2 regions of the Bacillus sp. EB V-12 genome follow, and region 1 is predicted to be linked to the other one. Evidence: riboswitches for the same ligand, from Rfam matches in the RefSeq annotation. Region 1 holds a riboswitch; the other holds the start of a gene.
The links. Region 1 has a riboswitch for S-adenosylmethionine ahead of ACZDYH_RS26625 (MetQ/NlpA family ABC transporter substrate-binding protein). Riboswitches for the same ligand answer to the same signal wherever they lie in the genome.
Positions count from the first base shown of each region.

Region 2: another riboswitch for S-adenosylmethionine. It lies ahead of mtnK (S-methyl-5-thioribose kinase); the one in region 1 lies ahead of ACZDYH_RS26625 (MetQ/NlpA family ABC transporter substrate-binding protein).

Region 1 covers NZ_JBUXJL010000014.1:5,451-18,622, forward strand. The annotation lists gene glmM (phosphoglucosamine mutase) at 1-972, shown strand, start outside; gene ACZDYH_RS26580 (hypothetical protein) at 1,261-1,446, shown strand; gene glmS (glutamine--fructose-6-phosphate transaminase (isomerizing)) at 1,459-3,261, shown strand; gene ACZDYH_RS26590 (DUF3994 domain-containing protein) at 3,359-4,510, opposite strand; gene ACZDYH_RS26595 (S9 family peptidase) at 5,099-7,063, shown strand; gene ACZDYH_RS26600 (DUF4256 domain-containing protein) at 7,171-7,737, shown strand; gene ACZDYH_RS26605 (DoxX family membrane protein) at 7,810-8,316, opposite strand; gene ACZDYH_RS26610 (SDR family oxidoreductase) at 8,709-9,485, shown strand; gene ACZDYH_RS26615 (methionine ABC transporter permease) at 9,525-10,193, opposite strand; gene ACZDYH_RS26620 (methionine ABC transporter ATP-binding protein) at 10,168-11,208, opposite strand; gene ACZDYH_RS26625 (MetQ/NlpA family ABC transporter substrate-binding protein) at 11,221-12,033, opposite strand; SAM riboswitch class I at 12,118-12,232, opposite strand; gene ACZDYH_RS26630 (NAD(P)-dependent alcohol dehydrogenase) at 12,312-13,172, opposite strand, start outside.
Region 2 covers NZ_JBUXJL010000001.1:595,133-602,417, reverse strand. The annotation lists gene ACZDYH_RS03265 (DUF1129 domain-containing protein) at 1-360, opposite strand, end outside; gene ACZDYH_RS03260 (DUF1129 domain-containing protein) at 374-1,141, opposite strand; gene ACZDYH_RS03255 (PadR family transcriptional regulator) at 1,141-1,473, opposite strand; gene ACZDYH_RS03250 (3-hydroxybutyrate dehydrogenase) at 1,670-2,446, shown strand; gene ACZDYH_RS03245 (YvrJ family protein) at 2,477-2,638, opposite strand; gene mtnA (S-methyl-5-thioribose-1-phosphate isomerase) at 2,706-3,767, opposite strand; gene mtnK (S-methyl-5-thioribose kinase) at 3,764-4,945, opposite strand; SAM riboswitch class I at 5,036-5,177, opposite strand; gene ACZDYH_RS03230 (carbon-nitrogen family hydrolase) at 5,249-6,112, opposite strand; gene ACZDYH_RS03225 (pyridoxal phosphate-dependent aminotransferase) at 6,127-7,285, shown strand, end outside.

The DNA of each region.
Region 1 (13,172 bases):
GAGATTGAAGCTTTATTAGACAAAGAAGTTGATGAACTACCACGTCCGACAGGTACTAATCTTGGACAAGTGAGCGATTACTTTGAAGGTGGACAAAAATATTTACAGTACATTAAACAAACTGTTGAAGAAGATTTCTCTGGCCTACATATCGCTTTAGATTGTGCACATGGTGCAACTTCTTCTCTAGCTCCATACTTATTTGCAGACCTAGAAGCTGATATTTCAACAATGGGAACTTCTCCAAACGGTATGAATATTAATGAGGGTGTAGGATCTACACATCCAGAAGGCTTAGCTGAATTGGTAAAAGAAAAAGGTGCGGATATCGGACTTGCTTTTGATGGCGATGGCGACCGTTTAATTGCTGTAGACGAAAAAGGAAACATCGTTGACGGTGATCAAATTATGTTCATTTGTGCGAAATATATGAAAGAAACTGGTCAATTAAAACATAATACAGTTGTTTCAACTGTTATGAGTAACTTAGGTTTTTACAAGGCACTTGAAGCAAATAATATTACAAGTGATAAAACAGCAGTTGGTGACCGCTACGTAATGGAAGAAATGAAGCGTGGGGGTTACAACCTAGGTGGAGAACAATCAGGCCATATTATCTTACTTGATTACATTACAACTGGTGATGGAATGTTAAGTGCACTTCAACTTGTAAACATCATGAAAATGACGAAAAAGCCATTATCTGAGCTTGCAGGAGAAATGACGAAATTCCCACAATTGTTAGTAAACGTTCGTGTAACAGATAAAAAATTAGCATTAGAAAATGAAAAAATTAAAGAAATTATTCGTGTTGTAGAGGAAGAAATGAACGGTGATGGCCGTATTCTTGTTCGTCCATCTGGAACAGAGCCACTTATTCGTGTAATGGCAGAAGCACCAACACAAGAAGTTTGTGATGCATATGTACATCGCATTGTAGAAGTTGTGAAAGCCGAAGTTGGCGCTGAATAATTAGCTGAATTTATATGAAAAAGGAGCACAAAAAGTGCTCCTTTTTCATATGTTTTATAGACGATGAAAAAAATTTCATTGACGGTTTATCCATGTTTGTTATAAGATGGTCTTGTTCTTTTTCTCAAAGGAAATATTGTAAATTATAAAAGCGCCAGAACTACAAATAGTGTAGTTGACGAGGTGGGGTTTATCGAGATTTCGGCGGATGACTCCCGGTTGTTCATCACAACCGCAAACTTTTACTTAAATCATTAAGGTGACTTAGTGGACAAAGGTGAAAGTGTGATGAGAGAAGAGGAACGGATGAAAACTAGCTGTATAAGTATATACGGACTTAAACCCAATCGAGAGGAAGGTGAAAGCCGTTACAAGCTTACAGGGCTAGCAATATGTAATCCGTTTTTTAGTATAAATAAAAATGGTATCGGACTATGTCGTTACATGTTCGCAGAGCAGTGTAAGCATTTGTAACGGCGACTAAACATGTGTGGAATCGTAGGATTTATTGGAGAGCAAGATGCAAAGGAAATTTTATTAAAAGGTTTAGAAAAGCTAGAATATCGTGGATATGATTCAGCAGGTATTGCAGTACAAGCAGAGAACGGTGTTGTTGTATACAAAGAAAAAGGCCGTATCGCAAAACTTCGTGAAATCGTAGATGAGAACGTAGCAGCAAGCGTAGGTATCGGACACACACGCTGGGCTACACACGGTGTTCCAAGTAAGGTAAACGCGCATCCGCATCAAAGTACATCAAAACGCTTTACATTAGTTCATAACGGTGTAATTGAAAACTATGAATTAGTGAAAAAGGAATATTTACAAGATGTAACGTTCGTAAGTGAAACAGATACAGAGGTTATCGTACAGCTTATGGAACAACAAGTGAGCACAGGATTAAGTGTAGAAGAAGCGTTCCGTAATACGCTATCTCTTTTACATGGCTCTTATGCAATCGGATTACTTGATGCTGAAAATCCAAACATGATTTATGTTGCTAAAAACAAAAGCCCGCTATTAGTAGGTGTTGGTGACAACTTTAATGTTGTGGCAAGCGACGCTATGGCGATGTTACAAGTTACAGATCAATTTATTGAGCTAATGGATAAAGAAATCGTAATCGTAACGAAAGAAAGTATTACAATTAAAAACTTACAAGGTGAAACGATTGAACGTGCACCGTTTACAGCGGAATTAGACGCAAGTGATATTGAAAAGGGAACATATCCTCATTTCATGCTTAAAGAAATCGATGAGCAACCACTTGTAATCCGCAATATAATTCAAAAGTATCAAGATGAAAATGGCGAAATTGAATTAAATCAAGACATCCGCAATGCGATTTTAGATAGCGATCGTATTTACATCATTGCATGTGGAACGAGTTATCATGCAGGTCTTGTTGGAAAACAATTTATCGAGAAGTTTGTAAAAATGCCAGTTGAAGTACACGTGGCAAGTGAATTCTCTTACAACATGCCATTATTAACAGAAAGACCATTCTTCATTTACATTTCACAAAGTGGTGAAACAGCTGATAGCCGTGCAGTACTTGTGCAAACAAATGAAATGGGCCATAAAGCATTAACAATTACAAACGTGCCTGGTTCTACGCTTTCTCGTGAAGCTGATTATACACTTCCGTTATACGCTGGACCAGAAATTGCAGTTGCATCAACGAAAGCTTACACAGCACAGCTTGCAGTACTTTCAATTTTAGCGGCTGATATTGCTAAAGCAAAAGGTGAAGTTCTTGATTTCGATTTAACACACGAACTAGGACTTGTAGCAAATGCAATGATAGAACTTTGTGATCAAAAAGAAGAAATGGACGCATTAGCAAAACAATTTTTAGCGACAACGCGTAACTGTTTCTTCATCGGACGTAGCGTAGACTTCTACGTAGGATTAGAAGGTGCGTTAAAACTAAAAGAAATCTCTTACATCCAAGCAGAAGGATTCGCTGGAGGAGAGTTAAAACACGGTACAATCGCTTTAATCGAAAATGGTACACCAGTTATCGCACTTGCTACACAAGAGCACGTAAACCTTGGAATTCGTGGTAACGTGAAAGAAGTAGTAGCACGCGGGGCTAACCCATGTATCATTTCAATGAAAGGCTTAGAAATGGAAGGTGACAGCTTCGTATTACCAGCTGTACACGAAGCGCTAGCACCGCTAGTAGCAGTTATTCCATTACAACTTATCTCATACTACGCAGCACTTCACCGCGAGTGTGACGTTGATAAGCCACGTAACTTAGCTAAGTCTGTTACTGTTGAGTAGGAGATTGGTAGGTTAATAAGTATAGTTATACGTTTGAAATAAATTAAAACTAAGAAAAAACTCTGTAAAAATCATTTTACAGAGTTTTTTTAGTTATTTATTGTTTTACATAACAAATTGTTACTTGTTCGTCTATGTGGAAAATCTGTAACGCTTTACCATCTAAATTTTTAACCTCATATGATGAATAAATAGGTCTTTCTAATTTCACTTCTTGACCATTTTGAGTTCCTTTTTCCACCATTAGCGTTAACTGATGGGAAGAAACGTCTGCTTGGTATGTTCCTGTTAAGTAATTATCTTTATTTGGATAAGAACCATTTGCATATGTTTCAAATGTCTTATCTGCTTTTAGGACTAACGTAGTTTTGACTCCGTCTCCGTAATCAATACCCCAATTACCTACAAGCTCTGTACCGTCTTTATAGTTGTTCTGTACATTCTTAAACTTAGCGGAATCCTCGTCTGGTGTATCAATTTTTCCTTTGAATATACCAGTTTTATCTTGGGTACTGTATGTTTTAACTGTATTACCACTAGATAAACTCGGTGAGTTAGAAGAACTAGTACCACTTGTTGTAGAAGTAGTTGTTGAACCACCCTTAGCTTCCGCTTTTAACTTATTAAATACAGGTTTCCAAATGCGTTTTGCTTCATCTAATTTATTGTTTGCTTTATCTATGATTGCATCATCCGTATCTTTAAGTGTTTTAGAGTAATCAAATAACTTCGATACTTCTTTGAAAGATTCTTTTAACTTTTGAACAGCTTTTACAATTTCCTTATGATCTTCTTTGTATTTTCCTGGTGCATCTATACGTTCTATTTTATTAAATACTTTATCTAAGTCTTTAATACTATCTCGTACCTCTTCATTTGACTTACTTCCCTTTTTATTATCCCTCACAGAAGCATCATAGTAATCTAGACGTCTTAATAAGTCTTCTTCAATGTCTACCATAAGTTGTGGGTAATCCTCAGGTAAAACCATAATCATCTTAACATCTTTACTTTCTTCTTTTGAGTTAGTTGATTTTTCCTTTGTTTCAGATGATTTACCTTCTGACTTAGTTGAATTTGTTCCTTCTGTCTTAGTTTCTTTACTTTCTTGTTTACCAGATTCAGCATTTGTTTTTTCTTTTTCTCCAAATAAATTTGTTACACTACAAGCTGACATAGAAACTACTAATCCGGATGCTAGTAAAATTTTACCTGTACTCTTTTTGAAATTCTTCATATGATTTTTCAATTCTCCCTTTGAAAACATAAAATAGATGTGCTTTAGCCCCTTTAAAACTAAAAAACATACCCCTTCTATATTTATTTTATAATACCTTTCTACGTATAATATTTTACAATTAATTACAGATACGGTCAAAATTTATCTTAGTTTAACGATGTTCACAAAAAAGATGCGAAGCTTTATTCCTTCAAGTAAAGATTCTAAGTGAGTTTTGATTAAAATTTTTTTATAAAAATCTCATACTTAGTTAAAAAGAGTAATTCTATTTTGATCAATCGTTTTTTCAAAATGAATTTTTTTGTTGTTAAATAAAGATTTGTGACTTCATTTCTATCAAATTTTATTCCAAACCAACATATAGTTATAGCTTTAAAATAAATTTACAAATTTGTATCTAAAAGGGGTGTTTTTGTGTCGAAAAAGAACATCTAGAATTGGTAAGTGGATAGAACTCCATAAATTAAAGTTTTACTTTATCGACTTCACTTTTATTTATCTGAATTTTCCGTTATCATTTTAAGTATTCGTGAACAATTTCCTTTATTACGACAAAAAGAGACGAGAGATTTATGGACATTTCGAGGGGGTATATTGATGAAAGTGAATGAAAAAACATATTTAAGTATAGAAGAGGTTATTTCATTACCAACCGTATCAAGTACAAACATAAGTGATGATGGTAAAAACGTAGCATTTGTTAAGAAGACGGCTGATTGGAAAGACAATACATATAGGAATCATGTATGGATATATGAAAAAGATAAGAAGCGGAGTTACCCATTATCAAATAGTGATATAGATAGTATACACCCATTATGGTCTCCAGATGCTAGGTGTATCGCATATCTTAGTCCAGTTGGTGATGGGAAAAATCAGATATTTGTTAAGTCACTAGATGGTTATAGAGAGGTTCAAATTACCGATGAGAAAGAAGGAGTCAGTACATTCAAATGGGGTCCTACTGGCAAGGGTCTTTATTATGTTACGCAGTCAAAAGAATGTGAGGAGATAAAGAAACGTAAGGACCTATATGGAGATTTTCAACATATAGGTAAGGAACACCAGAATAATTGTTTATATTACATTGAAATAGAGAAGGTGATACAAAGTGATACAGATGAACACGAGAACAGAGTCGTTTATCAATTAACGGATGGTAAGGATTTTCATATCCATGAATTTGATATTTCAAATGATGGTAAAAAGGTTGTATTTATGGCGACACCAAGCTCAAATATGGCAGATTATATAAATGGAGATCTATACATACTCCATATTAAAGCTGGAGAGCTACAAAAGCTGAATGTGGATAAGTTGTTGGGAGGGAGTGTTTGCTTTTCTCCTGATGGCAGTGAAATATGTTACACAGCAAGCATAAGAGAGAAGGATTACTATAGAAACCATATACAAGATAGTACGTTAGAGATATATGATATAAATACCGGAAAGGTAATTCAACCTGTAACAAATTTTGATAGTACGGTTATGCCATTACAGTGGACAGCTAAAGGGGTTTTAATTAGGTGGCAGAATAAAACGAATTATCTTATTGGTTTGCTAGCCGAAGATGGCACTGTGGAAATATTAAGCGAAAAAGTAGATGGCTTTATAATGGATGCTTCTATAACAAAGGATGGCAAACATATATCCTACAATAAGGCTATAACAAATGAAACCTTTGAAATCTATTTAGACGATAAAAAAATAACGGATGAAAATAGCTTTTTCAAAGGGAAACTTAGAAGTAACAGGGAAATCATCTCATGGAAAAGTAGCGATGGTCTTGAAATAGAAGGTGTTTTATCAACGCCAGTAGAGTTTGACACTAATAAAAAATATCCTTTATTAGTAGTAATTCACGGCGGTCCGGCTTGGGCATCTTTTCCGATATTTTCAGACTGCTTCAATGAGAAATATCCGATTGAACAGTTTGTTGAAAAAGGCTTTATCGTTTTAGAACCAAATTACAGAGGAAGTTCAGGTTATGGTAATGAATTTTTAAAAGCTAACTATAGAAAACAGGGGATTGCTGACTACGATGATGTTATATCTGGAGTGGATGAACTAGTAGAAAAAGGGATGGTAGACAAGGATAGAGTAGGAGTTATGGGATGGAGCAACGGTGGATATGTATCAGCTTTCTGTTCTACGTTTAGTAGTCGGTTTAAAGCTATTTCAGTTGGCGGTGGAATCACTAACTGGAGTACCCATTATGTAAATACAGATATACCTTACTTTATTAGAATGTATTTAGGAAATACTCCATGGAATGATCCAGAGATATATACGAAGACATCACCTATGACGTATATTAAATCAGCTTGTACGCCTACCTTAATTCAACATGGGGAAAAGGATGCAAGAATTCCAATTACAAATGCATATGATCTATATCAAGGATTAATGGATATGGAAGTTGATACAGAATTAATTATATTTAAAGGAATGGCATATAGTTCTGACCAACCAGGAGTTCATGTGGCTATTATGAAGCAGAACTTGATGTGGTTTTCACACTATATTCTTGAGGAGAGTATGGAGGGCTTTAGGACTTTGTAATGGATGTTTGTACAAGACATAGGGTTGAAACGGTCTTCATATTGAGATGATTTATTATAAAATATATACTTAAACTACTATCAGTACATACATCAGGGAGGACTAATATGACAGGAAATAAAAATGACTTACTAGTAGAAAAACGTGAAGAGTTATTGAAAGTATTGCAAGCTCGTTTTGAGAAAAACATGAACCGCCATGAAGGTCTTGAATGGGCTAAAGTTGAAGCGAAGCTGACTACTAATAATGAAAAAATGTGGTCACTTAACGAAATGGAAGTAACTGGTGGTGAGCCGGATGTTGTTGGTTATGATGAAGAAAAGGACGAATATACTTTCTATGATTGTTCAAAGGAGAGTCCTAAAGGCCGCAGAAGTCTTTGTTATGATCTTGAAGCGTTAGAATCAAGAAAAAAACATAAACCAGAAAATAACGTTATTGATGTTGCCAATGCTATGGGCATTGAGTTATTAACGGAAGAACAATATCGAGAGTTACAACAACTTGGAGATTTTGATATGAAATCATCGAGTTGGGTACAAACACCTTCAGATATTAGAGAGCTTGGTGGTGCTCTATTTTGCGATTATCGCTTTGGACATGTTTTCGTGTACCACAATGGAGCAGACTCTTACTATGCTGCCAGAGGTTTTCGTGGTTCGTTAAAAGTTTAAATTAGGATAAATAAGAAAAAGAGCCTATATTCAGGCTCTTTTTCTTATTTATATTTTAAAAGTAAACTGTTACTACGCAGTTTTACTTAATTTATATGTTCTGTGGTTGTTTTTACGGAAAAGTTTAGGGAAAACATAGCCATCTAATCCAATACGTCCAGCGTTCTGCCCTGCAACTAAAATGAACATAGTCAAAATAAGCAGGTTTGGGTTTACACTAACGGTTCCACTTAATAAAAATGAAAGATTCATTATGATTCCGAAAAATGCAGCTGTTTTTGTTAATCCGCCTAAAATCAAACCTAGACCTACTAAAATTTCTCCCCATTGAACTAAAAAGCTAAATAGGTCTGCGTTTGGAAGGACAAAATGTTGAAGAAAATCTGCCCACCAACTTTGTACTGCAGGATGGTCACCTGATGCTTGAGCAATAGCACCCTTTAGAAAACCGCTTGCGTCAAAAGATTGTCCGAAGACTTTGCCTATCCCAGCAGCGAGCCATGTATATCCTATGTAAAGCCGTAAAAGTAATAATATGAAAGTAGCACGTTTATCAGTTCTTAAAAAATTGATAACCATTGAAATCCCTCCAATATTGTATTTACATGTTTATTATATATCCATTGTGAATAAATTCACAATGGAGGAAATGTGAACGAATATATGTTTTGAGTAATTGTTTTATTTTTTGTAACATTTCATCTTTTTTGATAGACTAATAATAGAGATATATCAAAAGGAGGCAAAGACTAGATATGTGGATGAACTTGTAATGATTAGAAACTAGATAGATGAATTTTGCTCTCATAAGCGAGGGTTTATTTAGTTATCTGTAAATCATTCAAGGAATGCATATTTGGATTGTACATCCCTTTTATAAGGATAGGTGCCTATTTTATGTATCTGTCTTTTTTGTGGGAAAGTTTATATCTCTTATATAAAATATGCGTCCTTTAAACTTGGAGGAGTATATGATGAACCAATTGAAAAATAAAGTAGCAGTTATTACAGGGGTAAGTCGTCTAGATGGTATAGGCGCAGCGGTTTGTAAAGAATTAGCTGAATCAGGATACGATATATTTTTTACGTATTGGACAGCTTACGATAAAGAGATGCCTTGGGGCGTTGATAAAAATGAACAAATACAATTAAAAGAAGAGTTACTAAAAAACGGTGTTAAAGTCTCAAGTATGGAGTTAGATTTAACTCAGAATGATGCACCGAAAGATCTTATAAATAAAGTTACTGAACAATTAGGGTACCCTCATATATTAATTAATAATGCAGCATATTCTACGAATAATGATTTCTCTACGTTGACTGCTGAAGAATTAGATAAGCATTATATGGTAAATGTTCGTGCGACTACATTGCTCAGTAGTCAATTTTCCCGGGGATTTGATAAGAAATATGGTGGTAGAATTGTTAATATTACTTCGGGGCAATTTCAAGGTCCTATGGCAGGAGAACTAGCTTATGCGACAACGAAGGGAGCTATTGATGCTCTTACTAGTACGTTGTCAGCAGAGGTAGCTCATTTAGGAATAACAGTGAATGCAATTAATCCAGGACCAACCGATACAGGATGGATGACTGAAGAGATAAAACAAGGGTTAAAGCCGCTGTTTCCTTTTGGCAGAATTGGTGAGCCAAGGGATGCAGCTAGACTCATTAAATTTTTAGTAAGTGAAGAGGCCGAGTGGATTACTGGGCAAGTTATTCATTCAGAAGGTGGATTTAAAAGATAAAAAAGAAGGCATCTCACCTTGGTGAGATGCCTTCTTTTTTTAATCTTTCTTCAATCTTCGTGCAACACCATTCCCTAAAGACTGTAATCCTTGAACGAGGATAATTAAAATAAAGACGGTTGCATACATTACTTCAGGCTCGTAGCGTAAATGTCCGAACCGGTATGCTAAATCCCCTAGCCCGCCAGCACCTACAAGGCCAGCCATTGCTGTTGCGCCAATTAAGCCAATTGTTGCGATTGTTAATCCAAGTACAAGGGAGGGACGAGCTTCTTTAACCATGACGTGCCAAATGATTTTTATAGTAGAAACGCCCATCGCTTGGTAGGCTTCAATGACACCGCGATCGACTTCTAGTAAAGCTGTCTCCATTAAACGTGCGATATAAGGGGCTGTGAAGACGACAAGCGGTACGATAACACCTTGCACGCCAATGGACGTTCCCATTAGAAACTTTGTAAAAGGTAAAATAAAGAATAATAGAATGATAAATGGAAGAGAGCGAATGATATTAATAATTGTATTAAGAATAGGATAGATGATTTTATTTTCACGCTGCCCACCAGGTCTCGTTAAAACAAGTGTAACACCAAGTGGCAGTGCAATAAGGATCGAGATGAGTAATGAAATAGATGTCATTTGAAAGGTTTGGATCGTAGCTTCCCATATGACTTTACCCCACTCATCCAAAAAGGACTTGTTTCCCATAGTCTGTTCTACCTCCTTCTACGATGATTCCTTGCTCTTGTAAAAATGATAAAGCACGGTGGATTTCATTTTGTTCCCCTTGCATATGAACGACTAGTTTCCCATATGCTTCATGTTTTAACTGCGTAATATTACCGGATAAAATATTGGGATACACTTGGAAACGTTTTGTGGCAACGGCTAAGGCAGGTTCCCCTGAAGTAGTGCCAATAAATGAAAGTGTTACAATTTCTCCAGTACTTTGTAGTTCTTTCTGTACCTCTTCTGGAATTTTCGCTGCAAATGCGCTATTTACAAATTTCTTCGTTGTTACATGTTGTGGGTTTGTGAAAATATCTTTTACAGTCCCACTTTCGACTACAGATCCATGTTCCATAACAGCAACGCGGTCACATATACGCTGGATGACATTCATTTCATGTGTAATGAGTAAAATCGTAATTCCGATTTCTTCGTTAATCTTTAATAGCAAATCAAGGATAGAATCGGTTGTTTCGGGATCTAATGCGCTCGTTGCTTCATCACTTAATAACACTTCAGGTTCATGTGATAGCGCACGAGCAATTGCAACACGCTGTTTTTGACCACCAGAAAGTTCGCTTGGATACGCATCTTTTCGATTAAAAAGATCGACAATGCGTAAATACTTTTCTACTCTTTTTTCAATTTCTGCTTTTGGAATGCCAGCAAGCCGTAACGGTAATGCGATATTTTCATAAACGGTAACAGTTTTAAGTAAATTGAATCCTTGAAAGATCATTCCGATTCTTTGTCTCGCTTTTGCTAGTTCTTTTGTCGATAACGTTGTTAAGTCTTGTTCGTTTACAATGATATTTCCTGTCGTTGGTTTTTCTAATAAATTTACACATCGAATCAATGTACTTTTACCAGCGCCACTATACCCAATGATTCCAAATACCTCGCCTTTTTCTACTTTAAGGGAAGTAGACTTAAGAGCCTCAACATTCCCTTTTTTTGTTGTAAATACTTTGGATATGTTTTTTAATTCAATCATTATCGTCAGCTCCTACCAAGATGGTAAAACTGAACCATCAAATTTTTTCTCGATAAACTCTTTTACTTCTTTAGATTGATAAGCTTTCTTTAATTTATTTACAACGGCATCATCTTTATTTTCAGTACGAACAACAACCCAGTTCACATAGGGTGAATCTTTTCCTTCGCGGAAAATAGAATCTTTCGCTGGACTTAATTTTGCACCTAATGCAAAGTTTGTGTTAATTGCAGCTGCTTTCACTTCACTTAGTTGCGTTGGTAATTGAGATGCCTCTAATTCGACAATCTTTAATTTTTTTGGATTTTCAATTACATCTTTTGCAGTCGCTTTTTCTGTAGCCTTTGGATCAACTTTTAAAACCCCTGCTTTTTCAAATAATTTTAAAGCTCGAAGTTCATTCGTTGGGTCATTTGGTACAGCAATTGCATCGCCCTCTTTCAAGTCTTTTACATCTTTTATATCTTTAGAATATACGCCCATAGGGAATGTTACTGTTGAAAATACTTCAGCTAATTTCATATTGCGTTCAGCTTTAAATACATCTAAATACGATTTCGTTTGGTAACTATTTACATCAAGGCTTTTTTCATCTAATGATACGTTTGGCGCTACATAATCATTAAATACTTTTATATCAATTTCGAGACCATCTTTTGCTGCAACTTCTTTTACCTTTTCAAAAATTTGTTCATGTGGTCCACCTGTTACACCGACAGTAATCTTTTTCTCGTCTAATGCTTTTACCTCTTTATTTGAACTCACGCTACATGCGCCTAATAATAATACTGCTCCGCTTATAATGCTTAATAATACCTTTTTCATCTATAAATCCCCCTTCATATACGTTCCAAAATAAAAAGCACCTCCCAAAATAAGAGAGGTGCCGAATAGACGAAATAGATTCCTCTCTTATCTTTCAAAACGAAAACTCGTTTTGCAGGAATTAGCACCTTAGCTTATACGTCATAAGCTCGGTTGCCGGGCATCATCGGGCCAGTCCCTCCGCCACTCTTGATAAGAGTATGTGTATGTAGTTTTGAATATGGTACTAATAGTAAATCGTACAAAAAGAATTGTCAATGATATTTTCAGAATATATTTTATTTTAAGGTAATCGAAACGTTCCCCTTTTTATGTCCTTTTTCTACATATATATGAGCTTCAGCAATTTCTTCTAATCGGTAAGTTCTATCAATAACAGGCTTTAGCTTTTCTGTTTCAGCTAGTTGTTTTAGTAGGTTCATATCTTCTTTACTGACCTTTGCCATCATTCCGTTCACAGATACATATTTTCCATTAGGCATTAATGCATCTGTACAAAGAGACTTTTTATATTTTCCAACTGCATCAAATATAATATCATAGTGCTCGCCCCGCTTAGTAAAATCTTCTTTCATATAATCAATTACGTTGTCTGCCCCTAAAGCTGTTACTAAATCGAAATTCGAACTACTACAAATGGCTGTGACAGTCGCCCCGAAGTATTTCGCAAGTTGTACGGCAGCTGTCCCTACTGACCCAGAGGCGCCGTATATAAGTACTCGTTGCCCTTTTTTTATCTGTCCTTTTCTAAGGAAGTGCAATGCTGAAGTTCCGCCAAAAGGAATAACGGCAGCTTCTTCATATGTCACATTGGTAGGTTTTAATGCTATTAATCCACTTTCATGCACGCATGTGTATTCCGCATAACCACCAAGGTTTAGTTCTGTTAATGCAAAAACTGGATCTCCTTTTTTAAATTGTGTTACATCTGTTCCAATGTCTTCGATTTCACCGGATAATTCTACGCCAAGTATAGGTTTTCTCGGTTTTCTGAAACCTAATATGATCCGCATAGGAATCCAAAATAAGAGGGGGCTATTAAAGCCACGTATTCTACAATCTCCAGTTGATACACTTGTTGCGTGAATTTTAACTAATACTTCATTTTTTTTAGGTTTAGGCTTTTCTACATTTTGAAG
Region 2 (7,285 bases), on a different contig from region 1:
AATCATTAAAACAATTGGGTATCCAATTAATTGTACATTCGTTAATGTAAATTCATGATTTGGGCTTTCAAATAAAATATTTGTAAGTAACCAATATCCCCCTATTCCAATTATCATTCCTAAAATAGTCTTTATACTCCCGCCTTTATCTTTCTCCATCTCTTTCGCTAATTCTTCCGCATACTCTTTTGGCGAATCACCAAATATATCACTTACCGTTTTTCCTTCTTTCTCACCTTCAATTAAATGAAGTTCTGCATCTTCTAAAAAAGCGTCCACCTCTTCTTCTTTAATTCCTTTCGTTATTAAATATACTTTCGTATCGATTAAAAACTTTTCTCCTTCTTTAGAAACATTCATTATAACCCCTCCCTTATTTAACCATTTCTCTTCTATTCGTCTTCATCATAATTTCAAGGAAAATTAAAATAAACAAACTTCCGTATAAACATATAATTTGAAATAGCATTGGCATAAGATCTTCCGATGTAAATGTTTTAAACAGTAACATAATAGAAAGTGGAATGATTAAATATAAGTTTTTAAACCATCCTTCAAAATATATATTTATCGCTACTGTGATCATAAAAATCCCACCAGCTACTATATAACTTTGGACTTCGGTGAATGTGAGCATTTTTGTAGGATATATCACATCTAATATCGTAACAGCTCCTAATAAAAACAATGGAGCAATCATAACTAAAGACCACATGGAAAACCATGTTTTTGTAAAGCTTGTGACGAAGGTCATTTTGCGAAGTAGAAAATTAGGACCTATAACAACTAAAATCAATGAAAAACTGTAACCGATACACTGAATAAGTGAAATCTGTAACATTCCATGATTCACTATTAAGATAGAAGCAATAATCCAAAACGATACGATATTCATTACTGTAAAACCAATTTGCTTCCACGTTTCCTGTCTATCTCTTTCCATTACTTTGACAAGTTCATTTGCATATTCTTTCGGTGAGCTTCCGAAAATATCTTCTACACTTTTCCCATCACTCTCACCCTCAATTAAATGGAGTTCCGCATCTTCTATAAAATTTTCAATATCGCTTTCTTTCACACTCTTTGCCGTCAAAAATAATCTCATATCTAACAAAAACTTTCGCGCTTCACTTGATAGCATTATTTTCTCCTTCCCTTCCCTTCAAGTAGACGTTCTACACTACTTTGCATCGTTTCCCAGCGATCCATAAATTCATCAAGTGCTTCCTCGCCTTTTTCTGTTAATGTATAATATTTTCTCTTTGGACCAGATGGAGATTCCTTCATTACGCTTGTTATTAGTCCTTCTTTTTGCATTCGTATTAATAACGGATAAATACTTCCCTCACTCGCCATTGTAAAACCATACTTCGCTAGCTTTTCACTCATTTCATAACCGTATATTTCGCCTTCAGAAATAATAGCAAGTAAGCATCCTTCTAAAATCCCTTTCAGCATTTGACTTGTCGACATAATTCAAATCCTCCTACTATCTTGCTTTACAAGATAGATAAGCGTAAGTATCTTGCTTTACAAAATAGTATAGCAAAGACTATTTTGCAAAACAAGATAGCTAACGATATTTTTTCCAAATGTTTGCAGGAATTTCATTATAGCTTCTCTAAATAGAGCACTATGAAAACTTTATTATGAAGGGATGTTTTTCATCATGGTTACAAATCGAGTTGTCTTTTTAACAGGTGCTGCAAGTGGCATTGGTTATGAAATGGGAAAGGCTTTTGCAAAAGAAGGTGCAAAAGTTGTGATTACCGATCGGCTTGAAGAACGCGCAAAAGAAGCTGCTGAACAATTACAAAATGAAGGTTTTCAAGCTATCGGTTTAAAATGTGACGTTACATCTGAAGAGGAAATTACAGCAGCAATTTCTCAAACAGTTGATCATTTCGGTTCATTACATATATTAATTAACAACGCAGGAATGCAACACGTTTCACCCATTGAAGACTTTCCAACTGAAAAGTTCGAGCTACTAATTCAAATTATGCAAATTGCTCCGTTTATTGCAATTAAGCATGCCTTTCCGATTATGAAACAACAAAAATATGGTCGTATTATTAATGTCGCTTCTATTAACGGCCTTGTCGGGTTTGCTGGAAAAGCTGCCTACAATAGTGCAAAACATGGCGTAATTGGATTAACAAAAGTTGCCGCTTTAGAAGGTGCTACGCATGGTATTACTGTTAATGCCCTTTGCCCTGGTTATGTTGATACCCCCCTTGTACGTAATCAACTACAAGACTTAGCTACTACACGAAATGTACCACTTGAAAATGTTTTAGAAGATGTTATTTATCCACTCGTTCCACAAAAGCGCTTATTACAAGTACAAGAAATTGCAGATTATGCGATGTTTTTAGCGAGTGAAAAAGCTAAAGGTATAACTGGTCAAGCTGTCGTTATCGATGGTGGTTATATCGCTCAATAAAAAATAAAGTTTGCTCAAGAAGAGCAAACTTTATTTTTTATCCCGAGGATCTTCGTACTTTAGTAATTGTCGCGGGAGCTTCTCAATTGCAACAATTACCCCCTCTAATTTACTTTCAATACGGTGGAGTAAATATAATGTTACAACAATCGGAAACCCTACATTACCTATCATCTTGATCCACTCTTCCACCCTCTTCCCCTCCTTTCATTATATAAGTAAGAGAAAACACTGCATTTAGGCATAAAAAAACAAGCTATTATGTATTAGCTTGTTTTTCAAATAATGATGCAATTTCTCGTTTATAGTCCCCGCGTATAATACCTTTCTCAGTAATAATTCCTGTAATTAATTCATTCGGCGTTATGTCAAATGCTGGATTATAAACATCCGTTCCAATTGGTGCTACTTGTTTTCCAAAGATTTTCGTAACTTCTGTTTCATCTCTTTCTTCAATAATAATTTCGGCTCCAGTTTCTTTCGTAACATCAAATGTTGACAGTGGCGCAGCAACGTAAAATGGGATATTAAAGTACTTTGCTAAAATAGCTAAATTCATTGTCCCTATTTTATTGGCTGTATCTCCATTTGCGACAATTCGATCCGCCCCCACAATAATTGCGTTTATTTCTTTCGTTTGAATAGCATGAGCTGCAGTATTATCTGTTATAAGGGTCACATCAATATTTGCTTGCTTCAATTCCCACGTCGTTAAGCGACCACCTTGTAAAACTGGTCTCGTTTCACACGCATATGCATGTAAACGCACACCTTTCTCTTTTCCAATATAAAAGGGAGCTAATGCAGTTCCATATCTGGCAGTTGCGATACTTCCAGCGTTACAGATTGTTAAAATATTATCGCCATCTTTAAAACATGTTAACGCATATTCCCCAATATTTCGACACACCTCTTCATCTTCCTGTTGAATGCGAAGCGCTTCTTCTTCTAATATTTTTTGTGCTTCTTTTATTGTAGTAATCTCTCGAATAGATTCTCTCATACGATCAATTGCCCAAAATAAATTTACTGCCGTTGGGCGTGATGTCCCTAAATAGTTACAGTCTCTATTAAACTTCTTTTGAAATTCTTCGATATGTAAAGTATTATATTTTTTCGCTGCAAGCGCCAAGCCAAATGCAGCTACAATTCCAATTGCAGGCGCTCCGCGTACTTCTAACATTATGATACTTTTCCAAACCCCTTCAATAGTCGTTAATGTTTTGTATTCTGTGCTATGTGGCAATTTCGTTTGATTTAATACTGCAATTGCATCACCTTTCCAACTTACAGATCTCGGAACAGTAACAATTGTACTCATGCTTTTACACCCCTTGAAACTGTCTGTTGAAATAATGTTCGAAACAGTTGAATATCAGCACTTTTAGATTCATATTTTATTAGTTCTTTTCCTAAGGATAGCGCTTGTTTCTTAGCTTGAATTCTTGTTTCTTTATTTTCTATTTCATCTAAATCTGCTACATGAGCTAAACCAATTGTTCTACGAATTAGTTCACATCCGGCAAATCCAACAGCATCAGTAAAGATATTTTGCAAAATAATTGGTAACCATTGTTTTTCTTTCGTATATGCTTCTACACCTTCCCCAATCCATAACTTTGTAAAAGTCTCTACAAAATAACTCCACGTCTTTTCTATATGAAAAAATAGTACACTTCTCTTTTCTTCTTCTCTAGATAAAGCATTTAATAATAGATTTGCAATAAATTGACCTATATCAAATCCAAATGGGCCATATGTCGCAAATTCTGGATCAATCACTTTCGTTTCAGAAGGTGAGGAAAAAATACTACCAGTATGTAAATCACCATGAATAAGAGTTTCTTTTCTTGTTAAGAACTTATATTTATATTGTGCTACTTTTAGTTTTAAAGTTTTATCACTCCAAAGTTCATCAACCACGAGCTGTAAATCTGGCTCATAATCATTTGTATCATAATGCCCAAAAGGATCTGTAAACACTAAATCCTCTGTAATTTTACATAGGTCCGGATTTACAAAGGTACCTTCTAGTATCCTCTTCTCTTCTGACTGTAAACCAAAATCTGAAGTGTAAAATAAAACATGTGCTAGAAAACGACCAATATGCTGGGATAAAAGCGGATATTCTTCTCCGTCTATTAATCCTTTTCTTGTAATTGTTAGTCTTGATAAGTCTTCTATTACCGTTATCGCTAACTCTTCATCATGACTGTACACTACTGGAACATAATCCGGTACATACTGCACAAAAATTTGTAATGCCTTGCTTTCAATCGTTGCTCTTTTTATAGACAATGGCCAGCTTTCACCAACTACTTTAGCATAAGGCAGTGCTTGTTTTATTATAATGGATTTCTCTCCATCATCTAATTTGAACACGTAATTTAAGTTTCCATCTCCAATTTCATGACAAATGACATTTGCCTTCTCTTCAAAATAACCATGATCTTTCGCATATTGTACAGCTGTTATTTCTGTTAATAAATAATATCCCATCGTCTTCTCCCCCTTTTTAAATTCAGAGGTTTTTCTAACACAGAAAAACCTCTTTCCACTAAGAAAGAGGTTTGAAGTTTATCTTCTCCCCTCTTATCTGCCAGAAAGTTTTACTTTCTGCTGGAATTAGCACCGTGCCTTTTGGCGTAATAAACGCCCCATTTCACAATGGTATTACGGTCGGTTGCTGGGCTTCATCGGGCCAAATCCCTCCACCTGCTCTTGATAAGAGTTGTATAATTTTTTGAATTTTTAACTTTATGTTGATGACTATACCAAGAATAAAAATCAATTGTCAACATTTTATTTGTATAATTCTGGACGACGATCCGCAAAAACTGGAATTCCTTTTCGTACTTCTCTAATTTTCTCGAATACAAGCTCTCCAAATAAAATTGATTCCTCTTCATTCGCCTCTACTACAACTTCACCCCAAGGATCCACAATTAAAGAATGACCTGCAAACACATTATTCGGATCCTTTCCTGCTCTATTACACGCAACAACATAACACTGATTTTCAACTGCTCTTGCTTGCAATAGCAAACGCCAATGTGCTAAACGAACTAATGGCCATTCTGCTACAACAAATAATACTTTTGCCCCTTTAGCAGTATGAACACGCATCCACTCTGGAAAACGAATATCATAACAAATTGTTCCAGCACATTCAACATCATCTAGCTTAAATTCGCCCGTACCATTACCAGCTATTAAATATTTATGTTCATCCATAAGCTGAAATAAATGTACTTTACTATATTCGTTGACTAACTGTCCTTCATTATTTACAACATACATCGTATTTGTAACGCCTTGCTCTGTTTGCTTTGCTATGGACCCACCAACAATATGTACATCATATTGCTTCGCCCATTCTATTAACTTTTCTTTCGTTTCCACTCCATCCCTATCTGCAATTTCAGAAAGTCTCGTTAAATCATATCCTGTTGTCCATAGTTCTGGTAAGACGATAACATCTGGCCTTTCCTTCATAGCTTCACTTATTTTATTTTTAGCATTCTCAATATTTTTTTCTACATCTCCAAAAACAATATCCATTTGAATACATGCGACTTTCATTTTTTCAGCCCCATTCTTATTTTTCTCTTTACAAAATACTGGAAAGATTATATCATTTGTCACTAGAATTGTAACAACTTTCAAAAGAGGTGGAAAGTATGAAATTATTTCAACCTTCTGAGATAGTAACATCATTGCCAACACAATTTTTCGCTTCACTTGTTGCAAAAGTTAACAAAGTCGTTGCAGCTGGTCACGATGTTATTAATCTAGGTCAAGGTAATCCAGATCAACCAACACCGCAGCATATCGTAAAAGCTTTACAAGATGCTGCCGAAAAGACCATTCATCATAAATATCCGCCATTTCGCGGACATGAAAGCTTAAAGGAAGCCGTGGCTACATTCTATAAACGTGAATACGGCGTGGAATTAAACCCAAAAACTGAAGTTGCTATTTTGTTTGGAGGGAAGGCTGGACTAGTAGAATTACCGATTTGTTTTACAAATCCCGGTGATACGATTCTCGTTCCGGATCCAGGTTATCCTGATTATTTATCCGGGGTTGCTTTAGCAAAAGCACACTTTGAAACAATGCCGCTTATTGCAGAAAATAACTTTTTACCAGATTATACGAACATTGATGACTCTATTGCAGAGCGTGCAAAATTAATGTTTTTAAACTATCCAAATAATCCTACCGGTGCTACTGCATCAAAAGATTTTTTTGATGCAACCATTCACTTTGCTAATAAACATAATATATTAGTTGTTCACGATTTTGCTTATGGAGCTATCGGATTTGATGGTCAAAAACCTGTTAGTTTCTTGCAAGCAGATGGTGCGAAAGATATAGGAATTGAAATTTACACATTATCAAAAACTTTCAATATGGCTGGCTGGCGCATCGCTTTTGCTGTAGGGAATGAAAGTGTGATTGAAACAATTAACCTATTACAAGATCATATGTATGTTAGTATATTCGGTGCAGTTCAAGATGCTGCTCGAGAAGCGCTATTAAGTTCACAGTCTTGTGTAATAGACCTTGTAAATAGTTACGAATCTCGAAGAAACGCTCTTATTTCAGCCTGTCACTCAATTGGTTGGAATGTAGACATTCCAACAGGATCATTCTTTGCATGGCTTCCCGTTCCAAAAGGATATACCTCTGAGCAATTTTCTAATATTTTACTAGAAAAAGCACATGTCGCAGTTGCTCCTGGTGTTGGATTTGGTGAGCATGGAGAAGGGTATGTCCGTGTTGGTCTCTTGCATACAGAAGATAGATTACGAGAAGCCATTAATCGAATTGATAAAT